Regions from separate parts of the Paenibacillus sp. P32E genome, predicted to be linked through region 1. Evidence: riboswitches for the same ligand, from Rfam matches in the RefSeq annotation. Region 1 holds a riboswitch; the other holds the start of a gene.

What was found. A riboswitch is a leader RNA that binds a small molecule or an ion and turns the genes downstream of it on or off. The one in region 1 is predicted to bind cobalamin.
Region 2: linked by a shared signal. The riboswitch ahead of A3848_RS20585 (anaerobic ribonucleoside triphosphate reductase) and the one ahead of metE (5-methyltetrahydropteroyltriglutamate--homocysteine S-methyltransferase) in region 1 are both predicted to bind cobalamin.

What each region holds. Positions count from the first base shown of each region.
Region 1 is NZ_LVYY01000012.1:139,853-144,307, reverse strand. It holds gene A3848_RS13050 (DedA family protein) at 6-629, shown strand; gene A3848_RS13045 (undecaprenyl-diphosphate phosphatase) at 785-1,645, shown strand; cobalamin riboswitch at 1,847-2,060, shown strand; gene metE (5-methyltetrahydropteroyltriglutamate--homocysteine S-methyltransferase) at 2,206-4,455, shown strand, end outside.
Region 2 is NZ_LVYY01000024.1:180,028-184,482, forward strand. It holds gene nrdG (anaerobic ribonucleoside-triphosphate reductase activating protein) at 8-523, opposite strand; gene A3848_RS20585 (anaerobic ribonucleoside triphosphate reductase) at 520-2,505, opposite strand; cobalamin riboswitch at 2,816-3,047, opposite strand; gene A3848_RS20595 (MTH1187 family thiamine-binding protein) at 3,354-3,662, shown strand; gene A3848_RS20600 (sugar phosphate isomerase/epimerase family protein) at 3,700-4,455, shown strand, end outside.

The DNA.
Region 1 (4,455 bases):
ACCGAATGAAAACCTGGATTACAGATATTATGGAGCAGTTCGGATATGCCGGTATTTTTCTGATGCTGGCGCTGGAAAATGTCTTTCCCCCCATTCCTTCAGAGGTCATCCTGCCCTTTGGCGGGTTTATGACTACAACCTCCGGACTCACAATACCGGGTGTGCTTATTGCCTCTACGGCGGGTTCTTTGCTGGGTGCAGCCATTCTGTATTGGATCGGCCGGATGCTGGATGTCAGCCGAATGGAGCGGATTGTGGACCGCTACGGCAAATGGATACGGATTAAGAAAAGTGATATCCGCAAAGCGGATGCCTGGTTTGATAAATACGGCTACTGGACGGTGCTGTTCTGCCGGATGGTGCCGCTGGTGCGCAGTCTGATCTCGATTCCGGCAGGAATGTCGGGAATGAAGTTCGGACTTTTTATGCTGTTTACGACGATCGGTACACTGGGCTGGAATACATTGCTGATCCTGCTGGGTGCTGCGCTAGGAGAGTCCTGGGAGGACATTGGAGGGTATATAGAGGCTTATTCCAGCGTGGTCTACGCCCTGATTGCCGGAGGAATTCTCGTGCTGGGACTGTTGTATTTGCGTAAACGCCGTACCGCCGGCAAAGCCCGCGGGTAACAACACCAACAAATTCTATGCTTTGGAAGCGAGTTTTGAACGAAGCAATTTCATAGATGTGATGCTCACAAAACTAAGTTTATGCTTTCGTAGCGAGTTTTGAACGAAGTGATTTCATAGATGCGATGCTCACAAAACTTTTAGGAGGAGATTACATGGAGCTTTTGACTATAATTAAAGCAATCATCTTGGGTATTGTTGAAGGTTTGACTGAATTTGCTCCGGTGTCCTCCACAGGCCATATGATTATTGTCGATGATATGTGGCTGAAATCGCAGGAATTTCTCGGAAAATACACAGCGAATACATTCAAGGTAGTGATTCAGCTGGGCTCGATCCTGGCCGTGGTGGTGATTTTCCGCAACCGGTTCATCGATCTCCTGGGTCTGAAGCGGTTCAGCCGCAAAGAGCTGACAGCGGTGCCGGAAGGACAGCCAGCAGTGGAAACGGCGGGACGGTTGAAGCTGGCACAGGTGCTTGTGGGTCTTATCCCTGCCGGAGTGCTCGGCTTTCTGTTCGAGGATTATATTGATGAGCATTTGTTTTCGACCTCAACGGTGCTGATTGGTCTGGTCGTAGGCGCAATACTAATGATCTGTGCAGACCTGTTTGCCCCCAAAAAGATCAAAACGGAGAGTGTCGATCAAATTACATATAGGCAGGCGCTATCGGTCGGTCTGGTCCAGTGTTTCTCGCTGTGGCCGGGCTTCTCCCGTTCCGGTTCCACGATCTCCGGTGGCGTTCTGCTCGGTATGAGCCATCGTGCCGCGGCCGACTTCACCTTCATCATGGCGGTGCCGATTATGGCTGGAGCCAGCCTGATTTCACTGCTGAAGAACTGGCAGTATTTCACTCTCGATGCGCTGCCGTTCTTTATTGCCGGGTTTATCAGCGCCTTTCTGTTCGCGCTGCTGTCCATGCGTTTCTTCCTGAAGCTGATCAACCGCATTAAGCTTCTGCCGTTTGCGATCTATCGGATTGTTCTTGCTGTAGTGGTATATCTGGTATGGTTCTAGAATAGAAAAAATAATGCAGGCGGTGCCTTCCTTGGAGGGTATCGCCTTTTTGTCATGAGCACTGATCAAGATTCAGATGCCAAATCGGGCAAAAAGCTGCTTTGCTATAGCGAATGTGTATAGCTGAAATCGCCGGAATCTGTTGCGGATGGCAAAAAAGGTACAGTATGATGGCATCAGATTTAAGGATGAAGTTTTGAAAAGCGAATATAGGAGACAGGTGCCGGATGAAGCGAATGTAGCTTTTGTCCAGCTTAATAGGGAAGTTCGGCTCGAAACCGACGCGGTCCCGCCACTGTAACGGAAGAGTTCCAGCTTAATGTGTCACTGGCAGACAGGTAGATCCAGCCGGGAAGACTTGCTGAAGAATGATGACTCCGCTAGCCAGGAGACCTGCCTGACTCAGAAGCACTGCAGTACCTACGGTAGATAGGGAGGTGTTCAGACGTTATTCCATTTAGAAGATCAATGGGCGTCTTTCCCTGTGGCTTATTTTTCGGGAGAGGCGTCTTTTTATAAGGACATACAACAAATAGCGAACAGATGAGGAGCAGATTTCAATGACAACAAAATTGATCACCAGCAATCTGGGGTACCCGAGAATCGGCAAAAACCGTGAATGGAAAAAAACACTGGAGGCTTACTGGTCCGGTAAAATTGGCGAGCAGGAGTTCCGTGCTGAAATGGCGGACATTCAGCTTAAGCACCTGCAGTCGCAGCAACAGGCCGGTATTGACCTGATCCCGGTGAATGATTTCACCTTCTACGATCATGTGCTGGACACAGCCGTCATGTTCGGCATTGTGCCGCCACGTTATGATTATGACGGCGGGGCTGTCCCGCTTGATCTATATTTCGCCATGGCCCGCGGCAATGCGGCCGCCCCGGCCTGCGAGATGACCAAATGGTTCAATACGAATTACCATTATATCGTGCCGGAGATCGGCAGCCTTACACCCCGGCTGACTGAGAATAAACCGCTGGCCGCCTACCGCTTCGCCAAAGCGCAGGCGGGCATTGAAGGCAAGCCAGTTATTGTGGGACTATATACCTTCCTCAAGCTGTCCAAGGGATTTCCGGCTGCGGACATCAGCGAGGTTGCCGCCCGCTTCCTGCCGGCTTATATTCAGCTGCTGCAGGAGCTTCAGCAGGAAGGTGTAACCTGGGTGCAGATCGACGAACCAGCCATCGTTATAGGATTGAACGCGGAAGACATTGCCTTGCTGAAGACCATTTATAGCGGGATTTCCGCTGCAGTCCCCGGCTTGAATCTGATTCTACAGACTTATTTTGAAGCGGCTGAACCCTTGGAAGCATTGCTTGAATTGCCGGTACAGGCCATTGGCCTTGACTTCGTCCATGATGGCGGTGCGAATCTGGAGGCGATCGGACGACTTGGCTGGCCGGAAGATAAATGGCTGGGTGCAGGCATAATCGATGGACGCAGCATCTGGCGTGCCGACCCTGATACCAAGCTTGCACTGATTGAGAAGCTGGCTCTTCATGTGCCGCTGGACCGGCTGATTCTTCAGCCATCCTCCAGCCTGCTCCATGTACCGGTTACGGTGCAGAGCGAAGGGAAGCTGAAGCCTGCTGTGAAGCAGGCGCTGGCCTTCGCTGACGAAAAGCTGACAGAGCTTCGGCTGCTCGCCGCAGCCGCAGGCGGTGACAACGGAACGGCCGAGGCGGAGCTTGCGGGGAGCCGGGAAGCGCTGGCTGTCTTCCGCGCACTTCCTGAACGCGGCCGCCGGGATGTGGCGGAGCAGGTCCGCCGTCTGGACGAACTTCCGGACAGCCGGAGCCTGCCGTTCGCAGAGCGTGTGAAGCTGCAGCAGGATAAATGGCGTTTGCCCCTGCTGCCGACTACAACTATCGGCAGCTTCCCGCAGACGGCTGAGGTCCGCCAGGCGCGTCTCAAATGGCGCAAAGGGGTGTGGAATGAGGAGCGCTATGATATGTTCGTCCGCCGTCAAATCGCCGAGGCGATTACACTTCAGGAGGAGCTTGGTCTGGATGTGCTGGTACATGGTGAATTTGAGCGGACGGATATGGTCGAGTTCTTCGGCGAGAAGCTGGGGGGCTATCTGTTCACCCAGAATGGCTGGGTGCAATCCTATGGCTCGCGCTGCGTGAAGCCTCCGGTGATTTACGCGGATGTCGCTTTTATCCAGCCAATGACCGTCAAAGAAAGCGTCTATGCCCAGTCCTTGACAAAGCTGCCGGTAAAAGGCATGCTGACCGGACCGGTAACCATCCTGAACTGGTCCTTCGTACGCGATGATCTCAGCCGCGAAGAGGTAGCGAAGCAAATTGCCCTTGCTCTCCGTCACGAGGTTCAAGCGCTGGAGGATGCCGGAATCGAGATGATTCAGGTGGATGAGCCGGCCATCCGCGAAGGGCTGCCGCTGAAGGCGGAAGACCATGAGAATTATTTGAATTGGGCTGTACGGTCCTTCCGGGTGGCCACAACCCATGTGAAGGATACCACGCAGGTTCATACGCATATGTGCTACAGCGAATTTAACGACATGATCGGGGCGATCTCGGCTATGGATGCGGATGTGATCTCCATTGAGACTTCCCGCAGCCATGGGGAGCTGATTTCGGCTTTTGAAGATCATGATTATGATAAAGGCATTGGACTGGGTGTCTATGATATCCATAGTCCCCGTGTTCCGGAAGTAGAGGAGATGACGCAGAATATTGAGCGCGCACTGCGTGTACTGGATGCCGGACAATTCTGGATTAATCCAGACTGCGGGCTGAAGACACGCGGCTGGGAAGAGACGGTGGCGGCACTTCGCAACATG
Region 2 (4,455 bases), on a different contig from region 1:
ACTGAATTTATAAGGCAGCCGGCTCCCAATGTACGATTTCCGTACCGGCGAGACTGGCCTGAATATCAATAATGCGCTGGTTGCTGCTTCCCCGGTAGGGAAGGGTAGTGTCTTTGAGTTCTTCCACAAAACGTCCGTCGATCACGACCTGGCACGAGGCCAGCAGGTTCCATTCGGGTGAGCCGGGTGTCGCTGTAAGCTCTTCATAGGTATAGCCGGTGTAAATCCAGACGGGATACTCCGGCAGCACGCTGCGCAGCTCCAGAATGAAGCCCGCAGCCTCCTCTGCCGAGAAAAAAGGGTCGCCGCCTGCCAGTGTCAGTCCGTCCAGCAGCGGATTCGCGGCTATTTCGGCAATGATCTCCCGTTGGCGCTCCCGTGTGAACGGCTCGCCGAAATTGAAGTTCCAGGTCTTGGGATTGAAGCAGCCCGGGCAGCGGTGACGGCAGCCGCTGAGGAAAAGGACGGCCCGCATGCCTTCTCCTTCATTGATCGATTCCGGGTAGTAGCCGCATATGTTCATAGGTGCTTAACGCGGTCCCTTACTTCGGCTTGCTTGGCGGCATTGAAGCGGGTCTGATAGTCGCCGGTCAGGTAGCCGGTTACCCGGCGCAGACGGCGGATATGCACATCGTTCTCATGCGCGTCGCAGGAAGGGCAATTGGTGCCAATCACGCCTTCGTAGCCGCAGTTTGAGCAGCGGTCCACCGGATGGTTGATGCTGAAATAGCTGACTTGCTGTTCCAGCGCGTAACGGATAATCTTGACAAAAGCTGCCGGGTTGCTGCGAGCATTACCATTCAGCTCCACATAAGAGATTGCACCCGCATTGCAGTATTCATGGAACGGTGCTTCCAGGCTGATTTTCTGCGCAGCGCTCAGCTCATGGTAGACCGGGATGTGGAAAGAGTTCGTATAGTATTCGCGGTCGGTGATGCCCGGAATGGAGCCCAGTACTTTACGGTCCACCTTGGTGAACTTGCCGGACAGCCCTTCAGCAGGTGTGGCGAACAGGGTGATGTTGAGGTTCAGTTCCTCGCTCTTACGGTCGCAGTATTCCCGCATGTGGCGGACAATAGCGAGCGCCTTGGCATGGATCTCCATGTCCTCGCCGTGATGCTTACCGTACATGGCCTTCATGCACTCGGCCATGCCGATGAAGCCAATCGACAGACTGCCGTGCTTCAGCAGTTCGCCAACCGAATCCTCGGGAGCCAGGTCCTGGCCGCCTTCCCAGACGCCTTCGCGCATCATGAAGTCAGAGGCTTTAGCCTTCTGGGAAGCCTGGATGCGGAAGCGGTGGAGCAGCCCATCCAGAGCGATGTCCATGTAATGGTTCAAATCGTCATAGAAGCCTTTCTCGTCGGCGGCAAGCCGGCGTCCTGTGGCAGTTCCGTAAGCCAGTCCCAACCGCACGAGATTGAGCGTATTGAAGGACAGGTTGCCTTTGCCGGAGCAGTGGTTGCGTCCGAAACGGTCGCCCAGCACCCGAGTGCGGCAGCCCATGGTTGCAAATTCAGTATCCGGGTCGGCCGGATCATAATATTGCATGTTGAGCGGCGCATCCAGATTGGCGAAGTTCGGGTACAGTCTGCGGGCAGAGCATTCGGCAGCTTTGAGGAACAAGTGATAGTTCGGATCGCCCTGCTGCTGGTTCACGCCCTGCTTGCATTTGAAGATCTGGATCGGAAATACCGGCGTTTCGCCGCTGCCGAGTCCGTTCATCGTTGCGGTCAGCAGCGAGCTGATCACGAGCTGGCCTTCCGGCGAGGTGCATGTGCCGTAGTTGATGCTGGTAAAAGGAATCTGGCCGCCCGAGCGGCTGGACATCGTATTCAGGTTATGTATCATGCTCTCTGCTGCCTGCAGCGTTTCGCTCTCTGTTTCTTTTAATGCAAAGCGGAAGGCCCGCGGATACAGCTCTGCCAGATCGCTGCGGCTCATAGTGACTTCGCCAAGATGCTCACCGGCTTGTCCTTCTTCGAAATATTCGAGTCCCTTGCGGAACAGCTTGGCAAAGGACTTGGTCACATAAGGGGCCAGGTCATAATCCAGCTTGTTGGCGGATACGCCGCCGTATTGGGCATTTTGCTGAGACTGGAAAATAATTGCTACGAGCGACATTGCAGTCATGATCGAGTTGGGAGGACGCACGCTGCCGTTGCCGGTGTTGAAGCCTTCGCGGAGAAGCCGTTCAAACGGGATGAAGATGCAGTTGGTGGTTCCGATCGCGTATTGGTCCAGATCATGGACATACACTACGTTATCAAGGGTAGCCTGTACCAGTTGCGGCGGCATTGTGAAGTTGCGGGCATACCACTTGGAATACTCACTGCCGAACTTGCTCATTTTGCCGGAGAAGCTCTCTCCGTTCAAATTGGCATTCTCGCGCAGCAGATCCAAATCCCGGCTGTCGATAATATCGCGCCCCAAATGGATGACTTCCTCTAATAGATCCTCCTGTGCAGCTTGTCCACCGTTGTACCGTTTCTCCAGCAGCGTCATTGTATAGCCCTCTCCTCTCGGTATATAAAAAACGTTCTAATTGTAATAAGACACCCCTTAACTCAGTAAAAAGAGCATCTTCCGCCGAGGACGGCGGAAAATGCCCGGATGCGTAACGCAAATAACCGAAACCGGATATTTACGGATGGTCTCCATGGAAAGAAGCTTTCCCGCAGAAGCCGATACCTGAGCGCGATAAGGCTTATCGCATTCAGGTATCGGCAGCCTTTGCTTCCCATCCTGGGGGAAGGCTAAATCTGCTTGTGCAGGCCGCATGCGGACACCTCTCCTGTTCCTCGCAGGCGTAAATGATGGTGCCCGGAAACAGGCAGGTCTCCTGGCTTCCGGTGAATCTTGGAGGCACCTTCCCAAGGGGGAATACCCTCAGTGGCGTGAGCCTCCAGATACTGTTCCGCAGGGGCTTGTGGAAGCCTGCGGAACATCCGGTTACAGTGGCGGGACCACAGCGGATTTGCACCGCGCTTCCCTATTAAGCTTCAACTCTCTTGAGAGAGTAAAGCACCTGTTTCCACTATATTTTGTTGTCGTTAGATAAAAATAACCCAATATCTTGTGTTTGTAAACATTTTTTTGCGAGCCCGCGCTGGGGGCGGATTCAGCCGATTTACTCACAGATGATCCACAGCCCATCCACAGATATCCCGGCATTCGTCCACAGTTCGTCCACAGGTAATCCACAACTTGTGTGTAAATTTTTCCGATTCTAGTTCATAAATTGTCCCCATATTAGGGGTGATTTGTGGGGGGAGGCGGGAGTTGCTACAATAGAGGGAACTGGAGACTTATATACCGGATTTTTTTATATTTTATAGTAGGAGGGGTTTCGAATGGCTATTGGCGAAGTAACCGTAATTCCGATCGGAACAGGCAGCACCAGCCTCAGCAGCTATGTTGCGGATATGCAGCGCGTGCTGGAGACAGTGGAAGGTATAACTTACGAGCTGACATCCATGGGCACAATTATCGAGGGACCGCTGGCGCGGATTCTGGCGGCCGTCGAAGCATTGCACGAGTCCCCTTTTACTGCCGGAGCGCAAAGGGTGTCCACCTCACTCAAGATTGATGACCGGCGCGACAAGCCCTCCACAAGCCGCAGCAAGCTGGAATCGGTGGAGCGCAAGCTGCAGGCGGAATAGTTCTGAATAATTACAGCAGACAAGGAGCGTGTCCTCTATGGCGGCAATGAATCAGCAGGTCGGGATACAGATGTATACACTACGGGATATGGCCGAAAAGGATTTTCTGGGCACACTGCGCAATGTGGCGGAGATCGGATACAAGTCGGTGGAATTTGCCGGTTATTTCGGCGTATCGGCTGCCGAACTGCGCAGAACGCTGGATGAGCTGGGGCTGGCGGCTCCTTCGGCACATGTCGGACTGGATTTCAGCAGCCTGGAGAAGATGCAATCGGCGTTATCCAGAGAGATTGAATATGCCCGGGAGGTGGGGCTGGAGTATATCATCACGCCTTCGGCACCGCTTCCGCAGCATCCGGCACTGGACGATGTGCTTGCACTGGTGCCTTTCTTTGAAAAGGCCTCTGAACTTGTGCGGGCGGCGGGTCTGAAGTACGGCTATCATAACCATGACTTTGAGTTCAAGCAGCTCAACGGGCAGGCTGTGATCGACATCTGGCTGGAGCGGATTCCGGCTGGAGATATGGTGGCTGAGTTTGATTTGGGGTGGGTGCATGTAGGCGGTGCCGTACCGGCAGAATATGTATCCCGTTACGCCGGGCGCGTTCCGCTGGTCCATATCAAGGATTTTGGCGCGGGCCATGAAGAAACCGATCTTGGAAAGGGCCAGGTGGACTTCGAGAGTGTCTTCAAGGCTGCGGATGACGCCGGTATTCGGCACTATATTGTGGAGCAGGAGGTCTTTGCTTCGTCCTCTCTGGAGAGTGCAAGGCTGGCGCTGGATTACTTCCGC